Regions from separate parts of the Salinispora sp. CH2A1_6 genome, predicted to be linked through region 1. Evidence: predicted binding sites of a transcription regulator. Region 1 holds the regulator's gene; the other holds the start of a gene.
What was found. The regulator HrcA, encoded in region 1, represses chaperone genes, less so after heat shock. The targets are predictions, from matches to a motif close to GGTTNGCACNCTCNNNNNGAGNGTGCNAACC.
Positions count from the first base shown of each region.

Region 2: a site for HrcA is predicted at 2,846-2,876, ahead of groL (chaperonin GroEL). Genes of this name have one in related genera too.

Region 1 is NZ_JBXEDG010000003.1:764,379-771,476, reverse strand. It holds gene AC1UKG_RS08495 (histidine triad nucleotide-binding protein) at 1-336, opposite strand, end outside; gene AC1UKG_RS08490 (16S rRNA (uracil(1498)-N(3))-methyltransferase) at 393-1,127, opposite strand; gene dnaJ (molecular chaperone DnaJ) at 1,193-2,338, opposite strand; gene hrcA (heat-inducible transcriptional repressor HrcA) at 2,408-3,430, opposite strand; gene AC1UKG_RS08475 (magnetosome magnetite crystal formation protein family) at 3,670-4,251, shown strand; gene hemW (radical SAM family heme chaperone HemW) at 4,346-5,569, opposite strand; gene AC1UKG_RS08465 (enoyl-CoA hydratase-related protein) at 5,588-6,370, shown strand; gene AC1UKG_RS08460 (hypothetical protein) at 6,566-7,098, shown strand, end outside.
Region 2 is NZ_JBXEDG010000001.1:358,362-365,459, forward strand. It holds gene paaN (phenylacetic acid degradation protein PaaN) at 1-313, shown strand, start outside; gene AC1UKG_RS01705 (SAM-dependent methyltransferase) at 459-1,298, opposite strand; gene AC1UKG_RS01710 (GNAT family N-acetyltransferase) at 1,477-2,013, opposite strand; gene AC1UKG_RS01715 (cold-shock protein) at 2,225-2,428, shown strand; gene groL (chaperonin GroEL) at 3,074-4,696, shown strand; gene AC1UKG_RS01725 (hypothetical protein) at 4,755-4,958, opposite strand; gene AC1UKG_RS01730 (GNAT family N-acetyltransferase) at 5,034-5,975, opposite strand; gene AC1UKG_RS01735 (S8 family serine peptidase) at 6,071-7,098, opposite strand, start outside.

The DNA.
Region 1 (7,098 bases):
CCCGAGCGGCGCACCACCGAGCAGGTGGGCGTGGACGTGGAAGACCTCCTGGCCGCCGTACGCCCCGGTGTTGAAGAGCAGCCGGAAGCCGTCACCGAGCAGCCCCTCCTCCTCGGCCACCGCGGCGGCGGTGGCGAGCACCTCAGCGGCGAGCCCCGGGTCCCCCTCCGCCAGGGTGGCCACGTCGGCATAGTGCTCCTTCGGGATCACCAGCACGTGCACCGGAGCCTTCGGACCGATGTCACGGAACGCGAGGGTTGTCCGAGTTTCTCGGACAACGGTGGCGGGAATCTCACCGGCGACGATCCGGCAGAACAGACAGTCAGTTGTGCTCACCGGGGCAGTGTAGGGAAAGGCTCCGGTCACCGCCGCCCAGAGCGGGAGAACCGGCGCTACCAACGGCCAAGACGGGCGGCGAGCACCGAAAGCGCCGCCACTCCGGCGGTGGAGGTACGCAGCACCGACGGGCCCAGCCGCACCGTCCGGGCTCCGGCTTCGGTGAAGGCGGCCAGCTCGGCCGGGGCAACGCCGCCCTCGGGGCCGACCACCAGCATGATCTCGCCGCGGTCTGGCAGCTCCGCGGTGACCAGACGCTCCTCCGCCTGCTCGTGCAGGACGAACGCCGCCGCAGCGCCGGCGATCCGGCGAGCCACCTCGGAGGTCGCTTCGGCCGGTGCGCCGGTCACCACCGGCAGCCAGGCCCGCCGGGCCTGCTTGGCGGCCTCCCGCGCGGTGGCGACCCACTTCCCCCGGGCACGTGCCCCCCGGTCGCCCCGCCACTGGGTGACCGAGCGCGCGGCCGTCCAGGGCACGATCGCATCCACCCCGACCTCGGTCATCGCCTGCACGGCCAGCTCACCCCGCTCCCCCTTGGCCAGCCCCTGAACGACGACGAGCTGGTGGGCGGGGGCGGCCCGATGGTCCCGGGAGGTGATCCGAAGGTCAAGCACGCCCTTTCCCACCGCCGTGACCACGGCGGCGGCCGTGCCACCACGGCCGTCAGCGAGCAGCAACTCCTCGCCGGCTCGCAACCGCTGCACAGTCGCGGCGTGATGCCCCTCCGGCCCGTCCAGGGTCGCCGTCTCGGCGGTGGGCAACGACTCGACCAGGAACAGCGGCGCGGACACGGTGCCAGGCTAGCGGCCGTCCCGGCGTCCCGGCCCGATGGCCTGGGACACCGGGACGGGTCGAGTCAGGCGTGGCCGTTGAAGGCGTCCCGCATCCGAGAGAAGAAGCCGCCCTGCTTGGTCAGCTCGGCGACCTCCTCGCCCCGGGTCTGGGCGAACTCGCGCAGCATCTGTTCCTGATCGGCGTCCAGCTTGGTCGGCGTCCGCACGTCCAGGTGGACGAGCAGATCACCCCGGCCGGTCCCACGCAGGTGCGGCACGCCGCGGGCGCGGAGCCGCAGCATGCTGCCGGGCTGGGTACCGGGCTTGACGTCCACCGGCTCCTCGCTGTCCAGTGTCTTGATGGTCAGACGGGTGCCGAGCGCCGCCGTCGTCATCGGGACAGCCACCCGGCAGTGCAGATCATCGCCCTTGCGGGAGAAGACATCGTGCGGGCGTTCGTGGATCTCCACGTAGAGATCACCCGCGGTGCCACCGCCGGGGCCCACCTCGCCCTGCTGGGCCAGCCGAATCCGCATCCCGTCCTCGACCCCGGCGGGAATCTTGACGGTCAGCGAACGCCGGGTCCGCACCCGGCCGTCCCCGGCACAGGTGGGGCAGGGGTGCGGAATTGTGGTGCCGTAGCCCTGGCAGGCGGTACACGGGCGAGCCGAAACCACCTGCCCGAGGAAGGTGCGTTGCACCGACTGCACCTCGCCCCGCCCGCCACACGCCTCGCAGCTCTCCGGATGGGTGCCGGCTGCGGTGCCCGCACCGGAGCAGGTGGTGCAGAGCACGGCGGTGTCGACCGTGATCGGCGCCTCCACGCCGAACGCGGTCTCGGGCAGGTCCAGTTCGAGGCGCAGGATCGCGTCGGAGCCCGGCCGGGTGCGGGGGCGCGGCCCTCGCCCACCGCCGCTGGCGGCCCCGCCGAAGAAGGCGTCCATGATGTCCTGGAAGCCCACGAATGGACCGGCTTCGCCGGGTCCACCCGGTCCGCCGCCCCCGCCGCCGGGGGCGAGCGGATCGCCACCGAGGTCAACGATCTGCCGCTTCCGGTCGTCGGAGAGGACCTCGTACGCGGCGTTGATGTCCTTGAACTTCTCTTGCGCCTCCACGTCCGGATTCACGTCCGGGTGGTACTTGCGCGCGAGCTTGCGGTAGGCGCGCTTGATCTCGTCGTCGGAGGCTTCCCGGCTCACGCCGAGGATGCCGTAGTAGTCCTTGGCCACTGCGTTCGGTGTCCTCATGTTCGTCTCGCTTGCGCCGACCGCCGGCCCGATCCGGCCGGACGGTAATGCCTAGTTCTGGGCCAGCAGGTCGCCCACGTAGCGTGCCACGGCCCGAACCGTGGCGATGGTGCTGGGATAGTCCATCCGAGTCGGCCCGACCACTCCGAGACCACCCAGGATGGTCACCCCTGGTCCGTACCCGGTGCTCACCACGGAGGTAGCGCGGAGATTGTCGATTTCGTTCTCGTCGCCGATCCGGACGCGCATCGCGCTCGGCTCGGCCTCCCCGATGAGTTTGAGGAGGACCACCTCCTCCTCCAGTGCCTCCAGGATGGGGCGCAACGACCCCTGGAAGTCGAGCAGGCCACCGCGGGTGAGATTGGCGGTGCCGGCGAGGGCGATGCGCTCCTCGTGCCGCTCGACCAACGTCTCCAGCAGGACGGTGGAGAGAGTGATCATGGCCGGTCGCAGCTCCCCGCTCACCTCGTCAACCAACGCCTGCACCAGTGGTGGCGTGTCGGCGAGCCGGGTACCGACCAGCCTCTCGTTGACCAGCTGACGCAGATCGATCACGTCGTCTGGGGGGATCGGCCCGGGTAGCTCGACGAGCCGCTGCTCGACCCGACCCGTGTCGGCGATCATGACAAGCATCAGCCGGGTGGTGGAGATCGGCACCAGCTCCAGGTGCCGAACCGAGGACCGGGCCAGCGACGGGTACTGCACGACAGCGACCTGCCGGGTCAGCTGGGCCAGCAGCCGGACCGTGCGGTGCACCACGTCATCGAGGTCGACCGCGCCGACCAGGAAGCGCTCGATCGCCCGGCGCTCGGCCGGGGTGAGCGGCTTCACCCGGGACAGCCGGTCCACGAAGAGCCGATAGCCACGGTCAGTGGGCACCCGGCCCGCGCTGGTGTGCGGCTGCCGAATGTAGCCCTCCTCCTCCAGGACCGCCATGTCGTTGCGGACGGTCGCTGGGGAGACCCCGAGTTGGTGGCGCTCGACCAGCATCTTGCTGCCGACGGGCTCCTGCGTGGCGACGTAGTCCTCGACGATCGCGCGCAGCACCGCTAGTTTGCGGTCGTCGAGACCCATCCTTCCCCCCTCCTCCCACAGTGCGTCGGCCGTCGAGGCGCTTCCTGGCACTCGACTCTAGCGAGTGCCAGTCTACGTCGGCACGCCCGGCAACGCGATGATCAACAAATATCGAGTGCCGTCAGCGAATAATGGCGCTGGGCCTGCTGCCCGATCCGACGACCCCGACCTAACATGATCATCTGGACAGCCGGGGCGGTGCACTGGGGCTCGTGGTCCGCTGCGCCTACGGTGACCTCATGACGGAACCACCTCGCCCTCCCACCGGCGGAGAGCCTGGGCCACCCGGTCCGGGCCCCAACGACCCCACCACCCCGATGCCCGGAACACCCGACCCGGGTAGCTATCCGCCACCGGGCAGCTACCCGCCCCCCGGTGCCGTGCCGCCGCCCGGCGGCTACCCACCCGATGGTGGATACGGCCCACCCAGCGGTGGGTACGGCCCACCCAGCGGTGGATACGGCCCACCCAGCGGTTACGGAAACAGCGAGGACCGGATGTGGGTCCTCGTCGCGCACCTCGGCGGCGCGGTCGGCGCACTGATCAGCTTTGGTCTGTTCGGGTTCATCGCCCCACTGGTCGCCTACCTGGCCCGCGGCAACCAGTCACCGACCGTCCGCGCGCACGCCCAGGCGGCGCTCAACTTCCAGATCACCTGGTCCCTGATCGCCTTCGTTCTACTCTTCGTGGGCTGGTGCCTGCTGTTCCTGCCGAACATCGCCGTCGTGGCAATCCAGATTCTGTTCGGTATCATCGCCGCCCTGCGGGCGAATGAAGGCCGGCAGTACCGCTACCCGATGTCGGTCAGCCTCATCAAGTGAAGCCCGACTGGCCGGATCCCGATTGACCGGGCTCCGGCCGGCCGGCTCCGCTGCTGCCCGGTGTCATCGCCGTCGCGGTCCACGCCGGCGCCGATCAACCGAGCAGGTCCCGCACCACCGCATCCGCGAGCAGCCGACCGCGCAGGGTCAACACCGCCCGACCGTCGCCGTACGCCGCCTCGGCCAGCAGACCCGCCGCCCGCGCCCGATCGGCACCGGCGCGACCGGCGGGGTCCAACACGTCCAGCGGCAGACCCGCGGCGAGCCGGAGCCGCAGCATGACATCCTCCAGGTGCGCCTCGTCGGCGGTCAGCACCTCCCGGGCCAAGCCCGGCGACGCCCCCGCCGCGAGCCGCTGCGCGTACGCCGTGGGGTGTTTGACGTTCCACCAGCGCACCCCACCGACGTGGCTGTGCGCCCCCGGGCCGAGGCCCCACCAGTTGCCACCGGTCCAGTACAAGAGGTTGTGCCGGCACCGGGCAGCCGGTGTCCGCGCCCAGTTGGAGACCTCGTACCAGAAGAACCCGGCGGCGTCGAGGGCCGCCTCCGCGGCCAGGTAACGGTCCGCGGCAACGTCGTCGCTGGGCTGCGCCAACTCGCCCCGCCGCACCCGGGCCGCGAGCCGGGTCCCCTCCTCCACGATCAGGGAGTACGCGCTGACGTGGTCCACTCCCGCGGCGACCACCTCGTCGAGCGAGGCGGCGAAGTCGGCCGCGCTCTCCCCCGGCGTCCCGTAGATCAGATCCAGGTTGACGTGGTCGAACCCGGCCTCCCGGGCCTCCCGGGCGGCGGCGACGGCCCGGCCGGCGCTGTGCCGCCGGTCCAGGATCGCGAGCACCCCGGGCGACGCGGACTGCATGCCCAGCGAGATCCTCGTGTAGCCGGCAGCCCGCAGCGCGGCAAGGGATCGCGGGGTGACCGACTCCGGGTTGGCCTCCGTGGTGATCTCCGCGTCGGCCGCCAGCCCCCAGGTGCGGTCGATGGCGTCGAGGATCCGGGCGAGGTCCGCGGCGGGCAACAGGGTGGGGGTGCCACCGCCGACGAAAACCGTGTCGACCCGGGGCGGAGGGTTCTCACGCAGCACCCGGGCGGCCAGCGCGAGTTCGGCAAGTACGGTGTCGGCGTACTCCTCCCGGCTGGCGCCACCTCCCAACTCGGTGGACGTGTAGGTGTTGAAGTCGCAGTAGCCGCACCGGCTGGCGCAGAAGGGGACGTGTACGTACACGCCGAACCCCCGCGTTCCCACCGAGGTCAGGGCGGCTGTGGGCAGCGATCCATCCACCGGGATGCGCTCGCCTTCTGGTAGGACACCGGGCATGGCCACTAGTGTGCCCGCATGACCTCTCCCGACGCGCTGGTGCGGGCCGCCACGGCCGGCGGGGTGACCACCCTCACCCTGAACAGCCCACACAACCGCAACGCGCTCTCCACCCCGCTGATGACCCAGCTGCTCGACGGACTCGCCGCGGCGGTCGCCGACGACGCCGTACGCGCGCTCGTGCTGGACCACTCCGGGCCGGTCTTCTGCTCCGGTGCCGACCTGAAGGAGACCGCCGCCGCGTACGCCAGCGGCACGGTGCCGGCCGGGATGCTCGGTGACGTGCTCGCGGCCGTAGCGGAATGCCCGAAGCCGGTGGTGGCGCGGGTGGCCGGGCCGGCACGGGCCGGCGGGCTGGGCCTGATCGCCGCGGCCGATCTGGCGATCTGCGCCCGGGAGGCGACGTTCGCCTTCACCGAGGTCCGAATCGGGGTGATCCCGGCGGTGATCTCGGCGACGGTGCTGCCCCGACTGCGGCCCCGCGCCGCGGCCGAGCTCTACCTGACCGGGGACACCTTCGACGGGCAGCGGGCCGCCGAAGTCGGTTTGGTCACCACGGCCGTGCCGCTGGCGGAGTTGGACGCCGTCGTCGCCGGCTACTGCGACTCGCTGGTCCGGGGCGCACCCGGCGCACTGGCCGGAGCCAAACAGCTGCTCCGCCGCCCCACCGTGACCGATCTGCGGGGCGAACTCGCCGACCTGGCCGCCCTCTCCACCGACTACTTTCTCTCCGCGGAGGGGCTGGAGGGCGTGTCGGCGTTCCGGGAAAAACGGCCAGCGAGCTGGGTACCGGGCGAGTAACCGGGTTGCTGGCCGGCCCGGCACGGGCGGTAGCCCCGGGTTTCTGGGCGCCTCGGCACGGGAAGTCGCTGGCGCCCACCGCCGCCTCGACCGACCGGCAGCCGACCGACCACACGCCCGGGCAGCGCCGCCCCGGCTGCCCGGCGGCTCACCGGGACACGGGGCTTACGCTTGTCGGACTCGTTGAAACAGGGGGTGCAGGTGCGAATTCGGGCAGTCGTAGCGACTGGCATCGTTCTGGCGCTCGTCGCCATGGTCGGGCTCTTCGTCACCTTCCGGCACATCGCGGATGGGCTTCGGCTCCCGTTCGCCGGACGGAGCTGCACTGTGCAGGCAGACGGCCAGGTCGAGCTGGATGCCGGCCAGATGGCCAATGCGGCAACGATCGCGGCCATCGGGGCGCAGCGCGGCATGCCGGAACGGGCGGTGGTGGTGGCGCTGGCGACCGCGTACCAGGAGTCGGGGCTGCGTAACCTGGCCGGCGGCGACCGGGACTCGGTGGGCCTGTTCCAGCAACGGCCCAGCCAGGGCTGGGGCTCGCCAGCCGAGATCCGGGACCCGCGGTACGCGACGAACACCTTCTACGCCGCGCTGGCGAAGGTGCGCGACTGGGAAGAGATGCGGGTGACCGACGCCGCCCAGACAGTACAGCGCTCGGCCTTCCCGGAGGCATACCAGAAGTGGGCCGACGAGTCGGAGGTGCTGAGCCGCGCCCTGCTCGGTCAGGC
Region 2 (7,098 bases), on a different contig from region 1:
CTCGTTCGTGATCGGGACCGACTCGACCGCGCACAGCCTGGAGCTCCTGCGCGCCACGGTGGGTGAGCAGGGTGCGTTGACCGCGGCGGTCTACTCGACCAAGGACGCGGTGCTGGACGCGGCCGAGATGGCGGCGGTCGAGGTGGGGGTGCACCTGTCGGCGAACCTGACCGGAGGTGTCTTCGTGAACCAGTCGGCGGCCTTCTCCGACTTCCATGGCAGCGGCGCCAACCCGGCGGCGAACGCGGCTCTCACCGACGGCGCCTACGTCGCCAACCGGTTCCGCATCGTGCAGAGCCGTCGCCACGTCTGAGCAGACCCAGCCCCGCGCGGCGGCGGGCGCGCGAACGCGGGCTCACGCCTCGCGTTCGTGATCTGCGCCGTGGTCAGTTCCGGGCGGACGACTCCTTCACGGTGTTGTCCGCCCGGTGCCAGGCCGATGTCACAACGAAGACGAGCTAGGGCTTGCGAGCGATGCCGGCCCAGTAGTAGGCGGCGTGCGGGTCGGCGGGCGCGCCGTCGTCGGGCTGCCAGGCCGCCACCGGGACGATTCCCGGCTCCACCAGTTCCCAACCCTCGAAGAACCGGGCGACCTCGTCGCGGCTGCGGGGCACGAGGGTCATGCCGCTGCCAACGGCGGCGTCCACGGCCATCTTGACGGCCTCGGGGTTGAAATCGCCGGTCGGATGAGTAATCGCCACGTAGCTACCGGACGGCAGGGCGTCCATCAGTACCCGAATCTTGCGCCACGGGTCGTCGGCGTCCTCGAGCAGCATCAGGGTCGCGATAATCGTCAGCGCGACCGGCTGGTCAAGGTCAAGCACTTCGCGCAGTTTCCGGTGGTTGACAATCAACGCCGGCTCCCGCAGGTCAGCGTGGATGTACTCGCTGCGTCCCTGCTCGGTACTGATCATCAGGGCCCGGGTGTGGGCCAGGACAATGGGGTCATTGTCGACATAGACCACTCGGGTGTCCGGGGCGATCTGCTGGGCTACCTCGTGCAGATTCGGCCTGGTGGGGATGCCGGTGCCGACGTCCAGGAACTGCCGTACGCCGGCCTGTCCGACCAGGTAGCGGGCCACGCGGTGGACAAATCGACGGTTCTCGGCGGCCATGGACCGCACCGTCGGGATCGCCGATATCATGGCCTCGGCGACGGCCCGGTCAGCGGCGAAGTTGTCCTTGCCCCCGAGCCAGTAGTCGTAGATCCGCGCGGAGTGTGGCACACCGTTGTCTATCGTGGACGAGTCGGTCTGCTGCTGATCTGCCGTAGCCGGGTTGCTGCTGGGCACAGTCACCTCCTACTGAGGATGCTCGTGGAGCGGGCGTACTCAGCCTAGCCGGACATCGACACCGACGGCATTCCCGAAAATCAGTGCGGCCGCGGTCCGGGCGGGACCGGGTACGCCTCCCGGCCGGGCCTGCCGGTCGGGCCTCGTGTCGGTGGCCCGAACCTGGTCGGCGTTACCGCGTCGTTCAGGCCGGGCGGCGCATCTGTAGCTCGGTGAGGGTCGGGATCGTCGGGTGTGGAAGGCGGCGGCCGGTGTCGATGAACCCCAACCGACGGTACGCCCGGTAGGCCCGCTCGTTGCCGACCACGACCTCCAGCATCAGCTCCGGACGACCGCAGGCGCGGGACCAGCCCGCCACCGCGTCGATCAGGTCGGAGAGCAGCCCGCTGCCCCGCCAGGGCGGGGTGATGTAGACGGCGAAGATGACGGTGAGCCCCGGTTCGTCCGGAGTCGCCGCGCCCCCGGCGTGTCCGACCAGGCGGCCGCTCGGGTCCGCGACGAACTGCGCGTTGGTGATGCCCGCCGAGGTGTACGCGATGCGCGCCGCGTAGTCGGCGTGGGGGCGGGCTGCCGCGTCGGCCAGCGTCTCCAGGAAGGCCAGCGGTGCGTCGGCGAGCATCTCCAGCCGCAGCGCCCGCATCCTGGCGGTGTCGGCTGGCTGGACCCGACGGACCCGCGCCCGCCGGGTCGATGCCGGCCCCGGGGCGGGATCGCTCGTCATGTCGGTTATTTATCACAATGATGCCTGACGATATAGGCCCACTGGGCGTATGTCCGATTTGTGGCCGTGCGCCGTCGTCACGCCTCGTGTAGCGTGCGATTTCGGTCACCGGTTCAGCGGCCGTCGCCGATCGTCGAACCGGTGCCACCCGCCGGCCGGTGTGCCGGCTCGGCCGGGGTGAGTGGAGTCGCGCAGAGTTAGGAAGTGCACCGTGGCACAGGGCACCGTGAAGTGGTTCAACGCCGAAAAGGGCTACGGCTTCATCGCCGTTGACGGGGGGCAGGACGTCTTCGTCCATTTCTCTGCTATCGAGATGGACGGCTACAAGGCGCTGGACGATGGCCAGCGGGTGGAGTTCGAGATCGCCCAAGGTCAGAAGGGCCTGCAGGCCGAACGGGTGCGCGTCGTCGCCTGAGCGACCGGCGCTGCCTTGGGGGCGACCGGCGTAACGGTCGTCCCCACAATCGTCGCCGCCCAGCCGACCGGCTCGGGCTGGCGCGCGGTCGGGATCACGCGGCTTCCCGCACCGCTCCTCGTGCGTGACCCGGCTCTCGCCAGGTAGCTGCTCCCGCGTGTGGCCGCGACTACCGGCATGTACTGCTGTGCCCCTGTTTGCGCGGCCACCGCTGCGCTGCTCTTTCCGCTCCGCAGCGCTCTCAGTGCCGCACTGTCACCCTCCCGAGCCCTACCTGACCAGCAGGTAGGGCTCGTTGCCGTGGTTGCCGCGCCGTCGGCGTACGAGGGGCTGGTGAACGTCGCTCGGCGGGGCGGTGGAAGTCGACTGCCCTGGGCGATCGTGCTTGCACTCGGCAGGGGGGAGTGCTAAACAGGTCCTTGGCACTCGCATACCGTGAGTGCCAATGGTCGGGGCGGGAGGGCCACGGCCGCAGCGGCGTCGCCAGACGCGGGTGCGGCAGTTGGCCGGTCGTCGCGGGCTATCCGGCCCGGCCGACGGACGTCGCCGTCGCCAGGTGGCGATGTCTGAAGGTGCGTAACCAGGCGGCCCATCCGGGAGACACCCTCTCGGGTGGCCCGTGAGTGTCCAGGAGGACAACGCCGTATGGCCAAGATGATCGCGTTCGACGAGGAAGCTCGCCGCGGCCTCGAGCGGGGCATGAACCAGCTCGCTGACGCCGTGAAGGTGACCCTCGGCCCCAAGGGCCGCAACGTCGTGCTCGAGAAGAAGTGGGGTGCTCCCACCATCACCAACGATGGTGTGAGCATCGCCAAGGAGATCGAGCTCGAGGACCCGTACGAGAAGATCGGCGCTGAGCTGGTCAAGGAGGTCGCGAAGAAGACCGACGACGTCGCCGGTGACGGCACGACGACGGCGACCGTCCTGGCCCAGGCCATGGTCCGTGAGGGCCTGCGCAACGTGGCCGCCGGCGCCAACCCGATGGCCCTGAAGCGGGGCATCGAGACCGCGGTCGCCAGCGTCTCGGAGGAGCTGCTGAAGCTCGCCAAGGACGTCGAGACCAAGGAGCAGATCGCCTCCACCGCCTCCATCTCCGCTGGTGACCCCAGCGTCGGCGAGATCATCGCCGAGGCGATGGACAAGGTCGGCAAGGAAGGCGTCATCACCGTCGAGGAGAGCAACACCTTCGGCCTGGAGCTCGAGCTCACCGAGGGTATGCGCTTCGACAAGGGCTACATCTCCGCGTACTTCATGACCGACCCGGAGCGGATGGAGGCCGTCTTTGACGACCCCTACATCCTGATCGTCAACAGCAAGATCTCCTCGGTCAAGGACCTGCTCCCGATCCTGGAGAAGGTCATGCAGTCGGGCAAGCCGCTGCTGATCATCGCCGAGGACATCGAGGGCGAGGCCCTGGCGACCCTGGTCGTCAACAAGGTCCGGGGCACCTTCAAGTCCGTCGCCGTCAAGGCCCCGGGCTTCGGTGACCGCCGCAAGGCCATGCTCGGTGACATCGCCATCCTCACCGGTGGCCAGGTCATCAGCGAGGAGGTCGGCCTCAAGCTGGACGCCGTCAGCCTCGACATGGTGGGTCGCGCCCGTAAGGTCGTGGTGACCAAGGACGAGACCACGATCGTCGACGGTGCCGGCGACGCCGAGCAGATCCAGGGTCGGGTCAACCAGATCCGGGCCGAGATCGACAAGAGCGACTCCGACTACGACCGGGAGAAGCTGCAGGAGCGGCTGGCCAAGCTGGCCGGCGGCGTTGCGGTGATCAAGGTCGGCGCGGCCACCGAGGTCGAGCTGAAGGAGCGCAAGCACCGCATCGAGGACGCCGTTCGCAACGCGAAGGCTGCCGTCGAGGAGGGCATCGTCCCGGGTGGCGGCGTCGCGCTGGTGCAGGCCGGCAAGACCGCCTTCGACAAGCTCGACCTGACCGGTGACGAGGCGACCGGCGCCCAGATCGTCAAGATCGCGCTGGACGGCCCGCTGCGGCAGATCGCCGTCAACGCCGGCCTCGAGGGTGGCGTTGTCGTCGAGCACGTCCGTGGCATCGAGGCCGGTCACGGCCTGAACGCCGCGACCGGTGGCTACGTGGACCTGATGGCCGCGGGCATCATCGACCCGGCCAAGGTGACCCGTTCGGCGCTGCAGAACGCGTCGTCGATCGCGGCGCTCTTCCTCACCACCGAGGCCGTCGTGGCGGACAAGCCGGAGAAGACCCCGGCTGCCCCGGCTGGCCCGGGCGGCGGAGAAATGGACTTCTGAGTCCAGTTTTCGCGAGACCAGCGGGGCGGGCCGTTCAGCGGTCCGCCCCGCTGCGTGTTCACATGGGCAGCGGCCGTTGGTTGCGCCGCTTCTGCGTCTGGTCGTACGGCTGGGGCGCCGGGACCGGCTCGTCCACGACCGGCACCGGTTCGTCGGCGGGCGGTGCGTCGGCGCCGTCCATCTCCGCCTGCTGTTCGGCGTCGCCGAAGTCGAGACGGTCAACGGGCAACGGTGGCCCGGGCTGTTCGTCGTCCGTCGTCATGTGGGCCTCCTCCATCGAAACGGTAGGGGCCGTTGCCGGCTAATGGGGGCGAATGACGCTATCGGATGATCTATCCTATTTGCCGGTTATTGCTCCCCCGAGGCTCCGCCGGTACCCGAAGAAGACCCGCTCGATCCGGGCGCCCGCGCTGCCCGAGTAGAACCGAACCGGCCCCACCCAACCAATCTGCGCCTGCGCGATCCCCGCGGCCCGCTGGTCGGCGAGGCAGCGACGCAGCAGCACCCCACCGATCCCGGACCCCGCCGCGGCCGGCGCGGTGCCCATCGGGCCGAACCAACCCGGCCGGGACGAACCCCAGGCGGCGAAGCCGAGGAGGTCGCCGTCGCGCTCGGCGAGATGGCAGCCGGCCCGGTCCCGGCCAATCGACTCGGCCACCTCCGCGGCCCAGGCGCCGTCGAAGGTCCCCGACGCGAACGCCGTCAGCGCCGGCAGATCCGCCGGCTCCGCCCGTCGTACCGTCACCCCCTGACCGGCCAGCCGCTGTTCCGCCGGTGCCGTCGCCCGCAGCGCCGGGCTCTCGGCGCAGGAGAGGTCGGCGGTCATGTTCCAGGCCGTGCCGTCCCGGGTGTACCCGAGCGCCTCCGCCGCACAGATCGCCGGCGTGTAGCGCACATCAATGCCGGGCCAGGCATAGTGCGGCGGGTTGCCGGCCAGCAGCACCTCCCTCGCCCCGAGGCCGGCGAGCCGTCGCTCGGCGCGCGACACCAGCGCCCGCGCCCCGCCCCGCCGCCGGTGCGCCGGCTCCACCGCGATCAGGTCCACATGCCCGGCTGGGCTGCTCGGCGCGGAGAGTGAGCCGAGCAGTACGCCGATGAGCCGGTCGTCCTGATGCGCGCCCAGCGCGACGACGGGGCGGCTCGCGGCCGCCCGCGGCCAGAGCGTCTCCACGATCGCCCCCGCCTCGGCGGCGTCATCCGGCAGATCCAGAGACCGGCCGCACAGCTCGATCACGGTCGGTAGCTGCTCCGGCGTCAGCTCGGTGACCTTGAGATCCATGGACGCTGACCCTAGGCCACCAGTGCACAGTTGTTAAGAAGGTCCCCGGCCGGCGGAACCCCCGGCCAACGCGCGTCAACCTCGGCCAACGCGCCTCAACCGCGGGCGGCGCGGACAGCAGCGTACGCGTCCACCAGGCCGGCACCCGCGACCTGCGCGGGATCGCCGCAGTCGTCGCTGACCTGGACCGCGGTGGCCGTCTCGGTCAGGATCTGGCGCGTCCGAGGTAGATCCCCGATCAACGCCGGATTGGCCGACCACATCAGCGCCGCCACCCCGGCCACCTGCGGAGTCGCCATCGACGTGCCGCTGAGCGCGCCGTACCCGCCACCCGGCAGCGCGCTGAGCACCTCCGCGCCGGGGGCGACCAGGTCCGGCTTGGTACCGCCGTCGGGGCCCGGGCCGCGCGAGGAGAAGTCGGCCACCCGTCGCTGCCGGTCAACCGCGCCGACGGTCAGGACATCCCGGTGGAAGGCCGGGGAATCCTCGATCGAGCGGCAGCGGGGGCCGGTGTTGCCCGCGGCGACCACCACGAGGATCCCGGCAGCGGCCAGGGCGGCAACAGCCGGCTGGAGTGCGCCAGCGTCACAGCCCTCCAGCGCGGGGCAGGCCCACGAATTGGTGAGAATCTCCGGTGCGCGGTGTGGGCGACCGTCGCGGAACGGATCCCCGCCAACGGGGAAGGGCGCCAGCATGAACTGGAGGCAGTCCAGATAGAGCGCGGGGTTGCCGAGGTTACGGTCCAGATTGACGCAGCCGGTCCAGGTGGCCCCGGGGGCGACCCCGGCCCCGTCCCGGCCGACCGCGCTGCCGAGCGTGTGGGTGCCGTGCCCGCCCCGGTCCCGCGGGGTCGAGGTGGCGTTCCAGGGGTCAAACCACGAGTCGTCCCCGCCGCGGAAGCCGGCCGCCAGCCCCGGATGGGTGCCGTCCACCCCCGAGTCGGAGCTACCCACGGTCACCCCCGTACCGGTGATCCCCAGCTCCGACCAGACCCGGTCGGCGCGGATCAGCCGGATGTTCCACTCCGCGCCCGGCGGCGGTGCGGCGTCTCCCAGGGCGACCGGGGCGGGCGCGGGTAGTGGGCGGACCCGCTGGCTGATCAGCACCCGATCCACCTCGGGAC